One region of the Citrobacter portucalensis genome, then DNA from elsewhere that is predicted to be linked to it. Evidence: predicted binding sites of a transcription regulator. Region 1 holds the regulator's gene; the other holds the start of a gene.

Region 1 (5,447 bases):
GACATTTCGGAGGTATCAACGATCAGGTCAGCGCGAGAGCGTAGAGGCTCCAGCAAATCGCTTTCCTTATCGATAGCGCTTTCCAGAGACAAGTTCTTGCTGGAGAGCGGGTGTAAACGGCGCGTGTCGCTGTAGCGACGAATCAACGTGTTACGGTCTGCATCAAGGAACAGCAGCTGTGGTGAGAAACCCTCGGGCAGATTATTCATTGCCTGCTCGAAAATTTCCGGGGACTCAGGCATGTTGCGCACATCAATGCTGACGGCCGCAGAAATCTGGCGATCGGCCAGTGTACGAGCCAGATCGGGCAACAGCACTACGGGAAGGTTATCCACGCAGTAAAAACCCATATCTTCCAGCGCACGCAGGGCGACAGATTTACCTGACCCTGAACGGCCGCTGACGATCATCAGTACCATGTACTGTTTCTCCTCACAACGACAAAAAAGGATGCCATTGGGTTGTTATGCTTCATCCTGTCCACCTTCGGTGTCCGTGATGATTTGATACAACTCCTGGTCACTCTGCGCGGCGCGCAGACGACGACAGATGGTTTTATCTGCCAGACGTTTTGCGACCAGTGACAACGTATGCAAATGCGTCTTGGTTTGGTCTGCCGGGACCAGCAGGGCGAAAAGCAGATCGACAGGTTGATTATCAATGGCGTCGAAGGCGATGGGTGTTTCGAGTTGAACAAACACACCAACCGCGCGCATCGTGTCTTCTTCCAGCTTTCCGTGCGGGATAGCAATACCATTACCGATGCCGGTACTGCCCATTTTTTCACGCGTCAGAATGGCTTCAAATACCACCTGAGCAGGCAAGCTAAGCTGTTTTGCCGCAAGTTCGCTGATGATTTCCAGTGCGCGCTTCTTGCTTTGGCAGTGAACGCCTGCGCGTGTACATTCCTGGTTAAGAACAGTGCTCAGTTGTAGAGTCGTATCGTTATTTGTCATAATTTCACCTAAGCGCTAACTGTACAAATGGCCCGTTGTGCTACACAACAGGCCGTCCTGCACCCGCTAACTGCCCGGACAAGTTAGTGCTGTTTCAGTTTATCTTTATGTTTTGTTAACTGCCGAGCCAGTTTATCAATTAAACCGTCAATGGCGGCGTACATATCCTGACCTTCCGCGCTGGCATGAATTTCGCCACCGTTCACATGCAGTGTTGCATCCGAGATATGTGTAACCTTCTCCACTTTCAACACAATATAGACCTGATTAATCCGGTCGAAATATTGTTCGAGCTTGGCAAATTTTGTATTCACAAAATCGCGCAGGGCTTCGGTGATTTCGACGTTGTTTCCAGTGATGTTGAGCTGCATAGTGTCTTCCTTATCGGTTGGGTCACACCAGCTGTTTGCGCTGGTTAGACGGCGGAATGGATAAAGACTCTCGGTACTTCGCAACGGTGCGGCGTGCCACCATGATACCCTGTTCTGACAGCATAGAGGTTAACTTGCTGTCACTCAGCGGTTTCGCGGGGTTTTCCGCAGCAATTAATTTCTTCACCAGCGCACGGATAGCTGTGGATGAGGCTTCACCTCCGCCTTCAGTGTTAACGTGACTGGAAAAGAAATACTTCAATTCAAAAATGCCGCGCGGACTGTGCAGATACTTTTGCGTGGTCACACGGGAAATGGTCGATTCGTGCATCTCGACGGCCTGGGCGATATCCGCCAGTACCATCGGTTTCATAAACTCTTCGCCTTGCTCAAAGAAAGCTTGCTGCTGCTCAACGATGCAGCGGCTGACGCGCAGCAACGTATCATTGCGGCTTTCCAGGCTTTTAATCAGCCACTTCGCATCTTGCAGATTGCTACGAATAAACTGGCTGTCGGCATCGTTGCGCGCGCTATTGCACATGGCGGCGTAGTGCTGGTTAATCTGTAAGCGCGGAATGCTGTCGCCGTTGAGTTCGACCACCCAGCGATCGTTATGCTTACGCACCAGCACATCCGGAATGACGTACTCCGGCTCGCCGGTCTGGATCGATTGCCCTGGGCGGGGATCAAGCGACTGGATGAGGTTGACGGCTTCTTTCAGCACGTCTTCTTTCAGCCGGGTCACGCGCATCAGGGTGCGGAAGTCATGGTTGGCTAACAGATCGAGGTGATCGCTGATGATCAGACGCGCTTCTTCCAGCCACGGCGTGGCTTTATCAAACTGCGAAAGTTGGATCAGTAAGCAGTCACGGAGATCTTTGGCGGCCACGCCAACGGGATCAAAGCGCTGAACGCGTTTAAGCACGGCTTCGATTTCGTCCATACCGACGTCGTCATCGCCCATGCTTTCGAGAATATCGTCCAGGGTCACGGTGAGATAACCGGTTTCGTCTACCGCATCCACAATGGATGTCGCAATGGCGCGATCGGTATCCGAGAACGGGGTCAGTTCCACTTGCCACATCAGGTAATCCTGTAGTGATTGCGTGGTCTCACCCTGATACACAGGCAGTTCGTCGTCGATGTAATCCCCGCTGGTGCCCGAAGGCGTCCCGGCGGTGTATATTTCATCCCAACTGGCGTCAAGCGGTAACTCCTCAGGCATCTCTTTTTGTTCGAGTGCATCTGCGGTGTCGAGGGTTTCGCTGTCCTGTTTTTCCTGGGTATCAATTTCGTCGTGAAGATCGGTTTGCTCGAGCAGTGGGTTACTTTCCAGCGCTTGCTGAAGTTCTTGCTGAAGTTCCAGCGTGGACAGCTGCAACAGACGGATAGCCTGTTGTAGCTGAGGCGTCATCGCCAGTTGTTGGCTAAGCCTGAGTTGCAAACCTTGCTTCATGTTCAGAGTTGTTTTCTCCTGCAGTGACGTGAAGTCTTCTACCCTATCAGAGTCTGAAGTCTTCCCCAAGGTATACGCGCTTAACGTGCTCATCCTGCAGTATTTCTGTTGGCGTGCCGTGCGCGATCAGGTGTCCCTGACTTACGATATAGGCACGCTCACACACTGCCAGCGTTTCGCGGACGTTGTGGTCGGTAATCAGCACGCCAAGGCCGCTGTCGCGAAGGTGTTCGATGATCCGTTTAATATCAATAACAGAAATCGGGTCAACACCGGCAAACGGTTCATCCAGCAGGATAAATTTTGGATTAGCGGCCAGTGCGCGAGCGATTTCCACGCGGCGTCGTTCACCACCGGAGAGCGACTGACCTAAGCTGTCGCGCAGGTGCTCGATGTGGAATTCTTCCATCAGCTCGTTGGCCCGATCTTCCCGCTGCTCGCTGGTCAGATCGTCACGAATTTGCAGTACCGCCATCAGGTTATCAAACACGCTCAGGCGACGGAAAATCGATGCTTCCTGCGGTAAGTAGCCGATGCCGCGACGCGCGCGCGCATGCAGAGGCAGCAGACTGATGTCTTCGTCATCAATGATAATGTTACCCGCATCGCGCGGGACAATGCCGACTACCATGTAAAAGGTTGTTGTCTTGCCTGCACCGTTAGGACCGAGCAGACCGACGATCTCCCCTGAGTTGACGGTCAGACTGACATCTTCAACCACACGACGGCCTTTATAGGCTTTTGCAAGGTTCTTTGCAGTTAATGTTGCCATAACGAATCAGTTACCTTTTTTCTCTGCCGGAGCCTTGTTTTTGTCCTGCAACTGCGACGGAACCAGAACGGTGGTGACGCGTTTGCCTTTATCGCTGAAGGCCTGCATTTTCTGCTCTTTTACCAGATAGGTGATCTTATCGCCTGTGATGTTGCTATCGAGCTGTTCCAGATACGCCTTGCCGGTGAGAACGACAAAGTCTTTCGCCAGTTCATAGTGCATCTGAGAGGCGTGGCCTTTAACCGGTTTACCGTTGTCCTGCATCTGGTAAAACGTCGCTGGATTTCCATAGCCATCAATCACTTCTTTGCCGTCTTCACCGCCAGGACGGGTCACGACGACTTTATCGGCGTTAATTTTGATGGTGCCCTGAGTCACAATCACGTTGCCAGTAAACGTCACCACGTTGCCCTGCATATCCAGGGACTGCTGGTCCGATTCAATGTGAATCGGCTGCTCGGTATCGCCGGTGACGGCAAATGCCGGAATGCTGGCGGCCAGAAGTGAGCTGGCAAGTACAAGATTAAGGCTGAGTTTGTTTGTTTTGGATTTCATATGAGGTTCTAACCTTTTCAATCAGCTCGGCGTTCTTGCTGCGTAAGTTGCCGCGCATCTTCAGTCCGCTGGAGTTAAATGTTGTGCCATACAACGTCACCAGATCATCGGAAGTGACGTCTTGTGTCACCAGGTTAATCTGCGCGTTATCGGTCGTAATTCTGCGTAGTTGAGAGTCAGGCACCAGGGCGTTAACCTCAACATGGCCGTACAGATACAGCATCCGATCGTTGGTCAATTTGGCTTTATCGGCCTTGATCGTCCAGGTCGGTACTTTATCCTTATCAAACGTGGTTAATACCGGTTGAGTAAACCACGAAACCGCTTGTTCCGAATAATATTCAACGTGTTGTGCGATCAAGTGATAGCTCAGCGCGCCTTCCGGACTATACACGACGGTATCAGTATGTTCGCTCTTATAGGTTGGCTCGTTGTTATTGACGACGACCTGAGCGGTGTCATCTTTGTCTGCCAGATTAATACCAATCATCACAAGGACAGCCAGCGACAGTAGAATGATAACCCAACGTCTGGTTTTGCTCATATCGATTGCCCTTTGGCCTCGTCCAGTTTGCCCTGCGCCAGGAGTAATAAATCGCAGACTTCACGCACAGCGCCACGTCCACCATCAATGCGGGTGACATAATCGGCTCGCGGGATCAGCAGAGGGTGGGCATCTGCCACCGCGACGCTCAATCCTACTTTAGCCATCACCGGCCAGTCGATCAGGTCATCGCCAACGTAGGCGATATTCTCCGGCGCGATCGACAGTTTGCTAAGGAGATCGCCAAAGGCAACCAGTTTGTCTGACTGCCCCTGATACAGGTGGGTGATCCCCAAAGTGGCACAGCGATCTTCTACAAGTTTAGCCTTTCGTCCGGTAATAATGGCAACCTCAATACCGGAAGTGAGCGCACAGCGAATTCCGTAACCATCACGGACGTTAAAAGCCTTCAGCTCTTCACCGTTGTTGCCCATATAAATCAGACCATCAGACAGTACGCCATCCACATCCAGGATCAGCAAACGGATGTTTTCTGCCCGGGTGATAACGTCTGCGCTGACGGGTCCATAACAGGTCGCAAGCGACGCACCTGCTTTACTCATTTTCGTTATCCTTGAGTTTCTTACACTACACCTGCACGCAGCAGATCATGCATATGTAACACACCGAGTAACTGGTCGCCATCAGCAACCATTACCGAGGTGATATGGCGGGACTGCATTAAGTTCAGGGCATCGACGGCAAGAATACCCGGACGCACGCGAATGCCTCCAGGGGTCATCACATCGGCAATGCCTAACTGGCGTACATCAACGCCCATATCGAAGACACG
Region 2 (5,447 bases), 700 kb from region 1:
TCAGCCAACGGAAGAAAAACAATGCTCTATCGGATCCTGTTACCACTAAAAATAATACCTCTGCTGTAAACGTATAAAAATAATAGCCGCCTATTCCATCTTAATGGATGGCGGCCTCCCTACGCTTAAAAAATGGATTTATTATGAAAAAGTTAACAACAATAATTCTCTTATCTTCGGTTGCTTCTACCTCTGTTTTTGCGGGTGCCTATGTCGAGAACCGCGAGGCATATAATCTGGCGTCAGATCAGATAGAAGTGATGATGCGTGTTGGCTATAACTCCGATATGGGCGCGGGTATCATGCTCACCAACACCTACACCATGCAACGCAAGGATGAGTTAAAACACGGCTATAATGAAATAGAGGGCTGGTATCCGTTATTTAAACCGACAGATAAATTAACTATCCAGCCAGGTGGGTTGATAAATGATAAGAGTACGGGTTCCGGTGGTGCGGCTTATCTGGATGTTAACTATAAATTTACTCCGTGGTTTAATCTTACCGTGCGGAATCGATATAACCATAATAACTACAGTTCAACCGATTTAAATGGTGATCTGGATAATAATGACACCTATGAAATAGGTAACTACTGGAACTTTACCATTACCGATAAATTCTCCTACACCTTTGAACCGCACTATTTTATGCGCGTCAATGACTTCAATAGCAGCAATGGAAAAGATCATCACTGGGAAATTACTAATACCTTTAAGTATCGTATTAATGAACACTGGCTGCCCTATCTGGAATTACGCTGGTTAGATCGCAATGTTGAGCCCTATCATCGTGAACAAAACCAGATTCGTGTCGGGGCAAAGTATTTCTTCTAATCTTTCCGAAATAAAAAAGCCGCTGATAATCAGCGGCTTTTTTGTGCTTACCTGAAAAAGAGTGTTAATTACTCTTCTTTCGCGCCACGCATTGCACGGCGACGATCGTTTTCAGTCAGGTGACGCTTACGGATACGGATAGAGGTTGGTGTTACTTCTACCAGTTCGTCGTCATCGATGAATTCCAGAGCCTGCTCCAGAGTCATCTTAACCGGCGGAACCAGAACCGTTGCTTCGTCAGTACCAGACGCACGCATGTTAGTCAGTTTCTTACCGGTCAGGCAGTTTACAGTCAGGTCGTTAGAGCGGCTGTGAATACCGATGATCTGGCCTTCGTAAACTTCAGCACCGTGACCCAGGAACAGCTTACCGCGGTCCTGCAGGCTGAACAGTGCGAACGCAACTGCTTTACCCTGGCCGTTGGAGATCAGTACGCCGTTCTGACGCTGACCCACATCACCCGCACGAACATCGTCGTAGTGGCTGAAGGTGGAGTACAGCAGACCGGTACCGGAAGTCATGGTCATGAATTCTGAACGGAAGCCGATCAGACCACGGCTTGGGATCACGTAGTCAAGACGTACGCGGCCTTTGCCATCTGGATTCATGTTTTTCAGGTCGCCTTTACGCTCACCCAGAGCTTGCATCACAGAACCCTGATGCTGCTCTTCAACGTCCAGCGTTACGTTTTCGAACGGCTCTTGTTTACGGCCATCGATTTCGCGGAAGATTACTTTCGGACGGGAAACCGCCATTTCGAAACCTTCACGACGCATGTTTTCGATCAGAACAGACAGGTGCAGCTCACCACGACCGGATACACGGAACGCATCCGCATCTTCGGTTTCTTCAACGCGCAGCGCAACGTTGTGCACCAGCTCTTTGTTCAGGCGGTCAAGGATCTGACGAGAGGTAACATATTTACCTTCTTTACCGCAGAACGGAGAGGTGTTTACGCAGAAGAACATGGTAACGGTCGGTTCATCAACGGACAGAGCTGGCAGCGCTTCAACATTCTGCGGATCGCAGATGGTGTCGGAGATGTTCAGTTCGCCCAGGCCGGTGATCGCGATGATATCGCCTGCTTCGGCAATATCACTCTCGATACGTTCCAGACCCAGATGGGTCAGAACTTTACCGACTTTACCGTTACGGGTTTTGCCTTCGCTATCAATGATAGTGATCTGCTGGTTCGGTTTAACTTTACCGCGTTTGATGCGGCCGATACCGATTACGCCAACGTAGTTGTTGTAGTCCAGCTGAGAGATTTGCATCTGCAGCGGGCCATCAAGATCTACGCTCGGAGCCGGTACACGATCAACGATAGTCTGATACAGCGGAGTCATGTCTTCAGCCATGTCTTCGTGATCCAGACCCGCGATACCGTTCAGCGCAGAAGCGTAAACGATCGGGAAGTCCAGCTGCTCGTCGGTAGCGTCGAGGTTAACGAACAGGTCAAATACCTGATCAACAACCCAGTCAGGACGCGCGCCAGGACGGTCAACTTTGTTGATAACAACAATTGGCTTCAGGCCATGGGCAAAGGCTTTTTTGGTCACGAAGCGCGTCTGCGGCATCGGACCGTCCATTGCATCCACCACCAGCAGCACAGAGTCGACCATGGACATTACACGTTCAACTTCACCACCGAAGTCGGCGTGCCCCGGGGTATCAACGATGTTGATACGGTAGTCATTCCATTTGATAGCGGTGTTTTTAGCGAGGATGGTAATCCCACGCTCTTTCTCCAAATCGTTGGAGTCCATCACGCGCTCTTGGGTTTCAGCACGCGCATCGAACGTACCGGATTGTTGGAGCAGCTTGTCTACCAGGGTCGTTTTACCATGGTCTACGTGCGCGATGATGGCGATGTTACGCAAATTTTCGATCACAACTTTGCCTCAGGCATTTTAGAAATAGCGCGTTATTGTACACGGATTAATCGCAGTACAAAACAGGATCACAAACATCCTCCGCAAACAAGTATTGCAGAGTTTCTTTGTGATCACATTCACGGAGCGTTAAAAGGGGTAATCTGACATGCTTTGCACCAATATGGTGCTTAATGTTCACATTAAAGCACTATAATGGTGCAATACAACCTTCATGGTGCAGCCCCTTTGCACGATGGTGCGCATGATAACGCCTTTTAGGGGCAATTTAAAAGTTGGCACAGATTTCGCTTTATATTTTTTATGGCGACACGGCCAATTTTTGCAGAATTGAAGACTTCGTTACCACGACGACAATGACCAATCCGGGAGAGTAAGTATGTCCGCTGAACACGTTTTGACGATGCTGAACGAACACGAAGTGAAGTTTGTTGATTTACGCTTCACTGATACCAAAGGTAAAGAACAGCACGTCACTATTCCTGCTCATCAGGTAAATGCCGAATTCTTTGAAGAAGGCAAAATGTTTGACGGCTCCTCAATCGGTGGCTGGAAAGGCATTAACGAATCAGACATGGTTCTGATGCCAGATGCGTCTACTGCTCTCATCGACCCGTTCTTTGAAGAGTCTACCCTGATCATCCGTTGCGATATCCTGGAACCAGGTACGCTGCAGGGCTACGACCGTGACCCGCGCTCCATTGCTAAACGTGCTGAAGAGTATCTGCGTTCTACCGGCATCGCAGACACCGTTCTGTTCGGACCAGAGCCAGAATTCTTCCTGTTTGACGACATCCGTTTCGGCGCAACTATTTCCGGTTCCCACGTGGCTATCGATGACATCGAAGGCGCATGGAACTCCTCCACCAAATACGAAGGTGGTAACAAAGGTCACCGTCCAGGCGTGAAAGGCGGTTACTTCCCGGTTCCTCCGGTAGATTCTTCTCAGGATATCCGTTCTACCATGTGTCTGATCATGGAAGAAATGGGCCTGGTTGTTGAAGCGCATCACCACGAAGTGGCGACTGCTGGTCAGAACGAAATCGCGACCCGCTTTAACACCATGACCAAAAAAGCGGACGAAATTCAGATCTACAAATATGTCGTTCACAACGTCGCTCACCGTTTCGGTAAAACCGCAACCTTTATGCCAAAACCAATGTTTGGCGATAACGGTTCCGGCATGCACTGCCACATGTCCCTGTCCAAGAACGGCGTAAACCTGTTCTCCGGTGACAAATATGCGGGTCTCTCTGAGCAGGCGCTGTACTACATCGGTGGCGTAATCAAGCACGCTAAAGCGATCAACGCCCTGGCTAACCCGACCACCAACTCCTACAAACGTCTGGTCCCGGGTTACGAAGCACCGGTAATGCTGGCTTACTCTGCCCGTAACCGTTCTGCGTCTATCCGTATCCCGGTAGTTGCTTCTCCGAAAGCGCGTCGTATCGAAGTGCGTTTCCCGGACCCGGCTGCTAACCCATACCTGTGCTTCGCAGCGCTGCTGATGGCTGGTCTTGACGGTATTAAGAACAAGATCCACCCGGGCGAAGCAATGGACAAAAACCTGTACGACCTGCCGCCGGAAGAAGCGAAAGAGATCCCACAGGTTGCTGGTTCTCTGGAAGAAGCACTGAAAGAACTGGATCTGGACCGCGAGTTCCTGACCGCAGGCGGCGTGTTCACCAATGAAGCGATCGATGCGTACATTGCGCTGCGTCGCGAAGAAGATGACCGCGTGCGTATGACTCCGCACCCGGTAGAGTTTGAGCTGTACTACAGCGTTTAATCGTTTGAGTTGCCGTGGAACTTTTAGCCTGCTCAGGCAGGCTTGAGATCGATGGTGAATGATAGGACGCCTGATGGCGCAAACTTATCAGGCCTGGAGGGTAACATTACCTTGTAGGCCGGATAAGGCAAAGCCGCCATCCGGCATCTATGTTTGCCAGTCATCTGTAGCCCATCCCCGGATGGGCTTTTTTCTCCACTAACAACCTGCTTTTTCGCGCTTTTTTGATGTAAAAAGCTATAATGCACTAAATTGGTGCAACACTTTTCAGGAGACTGCTGAATGGCAACCGGCACGCTGCCCGATGCTGGGCAGATCCTCAATTCTTTAATCAACAGCATCTTACTCGTCGACGATGAGCTGGCTGTACATTACGCCAACCCGGCGGCACAGCAGTTGCTCGCCCAAAGCTCCCGCAAACTGTTTGGTACACCGCTTCCCGATCTGTTGAGTTATTTCTCCTTAAACATCGGACTGATGCGAGAGAGCCTGGAAGCAGGCCAGGGCTTTACGGATAACGAAGTGACGCTGGTGATAGACAGCCACTCACATATCCTCTCTGTGACCGCTCAGAGGCTGCCTGATGGCCTTATCTTGCTGGAGATGGCCCCTATGGATAACCAGCGCCGTCTGAGTCAGGAACAGCTCCAGCACGCCCAGCAGATTGCCGCTCGCGATCTGGTGCGTGGTCTGGCACATGAAATTAAAAACCCGCTGGGCGGATTACGCGGTGCGGCGCAACTTCTCAGTAAAGCGCTTCCGGACCCGGCGCTGACCGAATATACCAAAGTCATTATTGAACAGGCGGACCGCCTGCGTAATCTGGTCGACCGTCTGCTGGGGCCACAACAGCCCGGCATGCACATCACGGAAAGTATTCACAAAGTGGCGGAACGCGTGGTGGCGCTGGTCTCGATGGAGCTGCCGGAA

What was found. Region 1 encodes sigma-54, which starts transcription at its own class of promoters, with help from an activator protein. Its sites were predicted from a motif close to GTTGGCACANNTTTCGCTNT; they were not measured.
Region 2: a site for sigma-54 is predicted at 3,003-3,022, ahead of glnA (glutamate--ammonia ligase). Genes of this name have one in related genera too.

Annotation. Positions count from the first base shown of each region.
Region 1 covers NZ_CP092466.1:526,516-531,962, forward strand. Annotated here, with positions in the region: gene rapZ (RNase adapter RapZ) at 1-419, opposite strand, end outside; gene ptsN (PTS IIA-like nitrogen regulatory protein PtsN) at 465-956, opposite strand; gene hpf (ribosome hibernation promoting factor) at 1,040-1,327, opposite strand; gene rpoN (RNA polymerase factor sigma-54) at 1,350-2,783, opposite strand; gene lptB (LPS export ABC transporter ATP-binding protein) at 2,830-3,555, opposite strand; gene lptA (lipopolysaccharide ABC transporter substrate-binding protein LptA) at 3,562-4,110, opposite strand; gene lptC (LPS export ABC transporter periplasmic protein LptC) at 4,079-4,654, opposite strand; gene kdsC (3-deoxy-manno-octulosonate-8-phosphatase KdsC) at 4,651-5,217, opposite strand; gene kdsD (arabinose-5-phosphate isomerase KdsD) at 5,238-5,447, opposite strand, start outside.
Region 2 covers NZ_CP092466.1:4,951,871-4,957,317, forward strand. Annotated here, with positions in the region: gene LY264_RS23870 (MFS transporter) at 1-77, shown strand, start outside; gene ompL (porin OmpL) at 144-836, shown strand; gene typA (ribosome-dependent GTPase TypA) at 905-2,728, opposite strand; gene glnA (glutamate--ammonia ligase) at 3,108-4,517, shown strand; gene glnL (nitrogen regulation protein NR(II)) at 4,800-5,447, shown strand, end outside.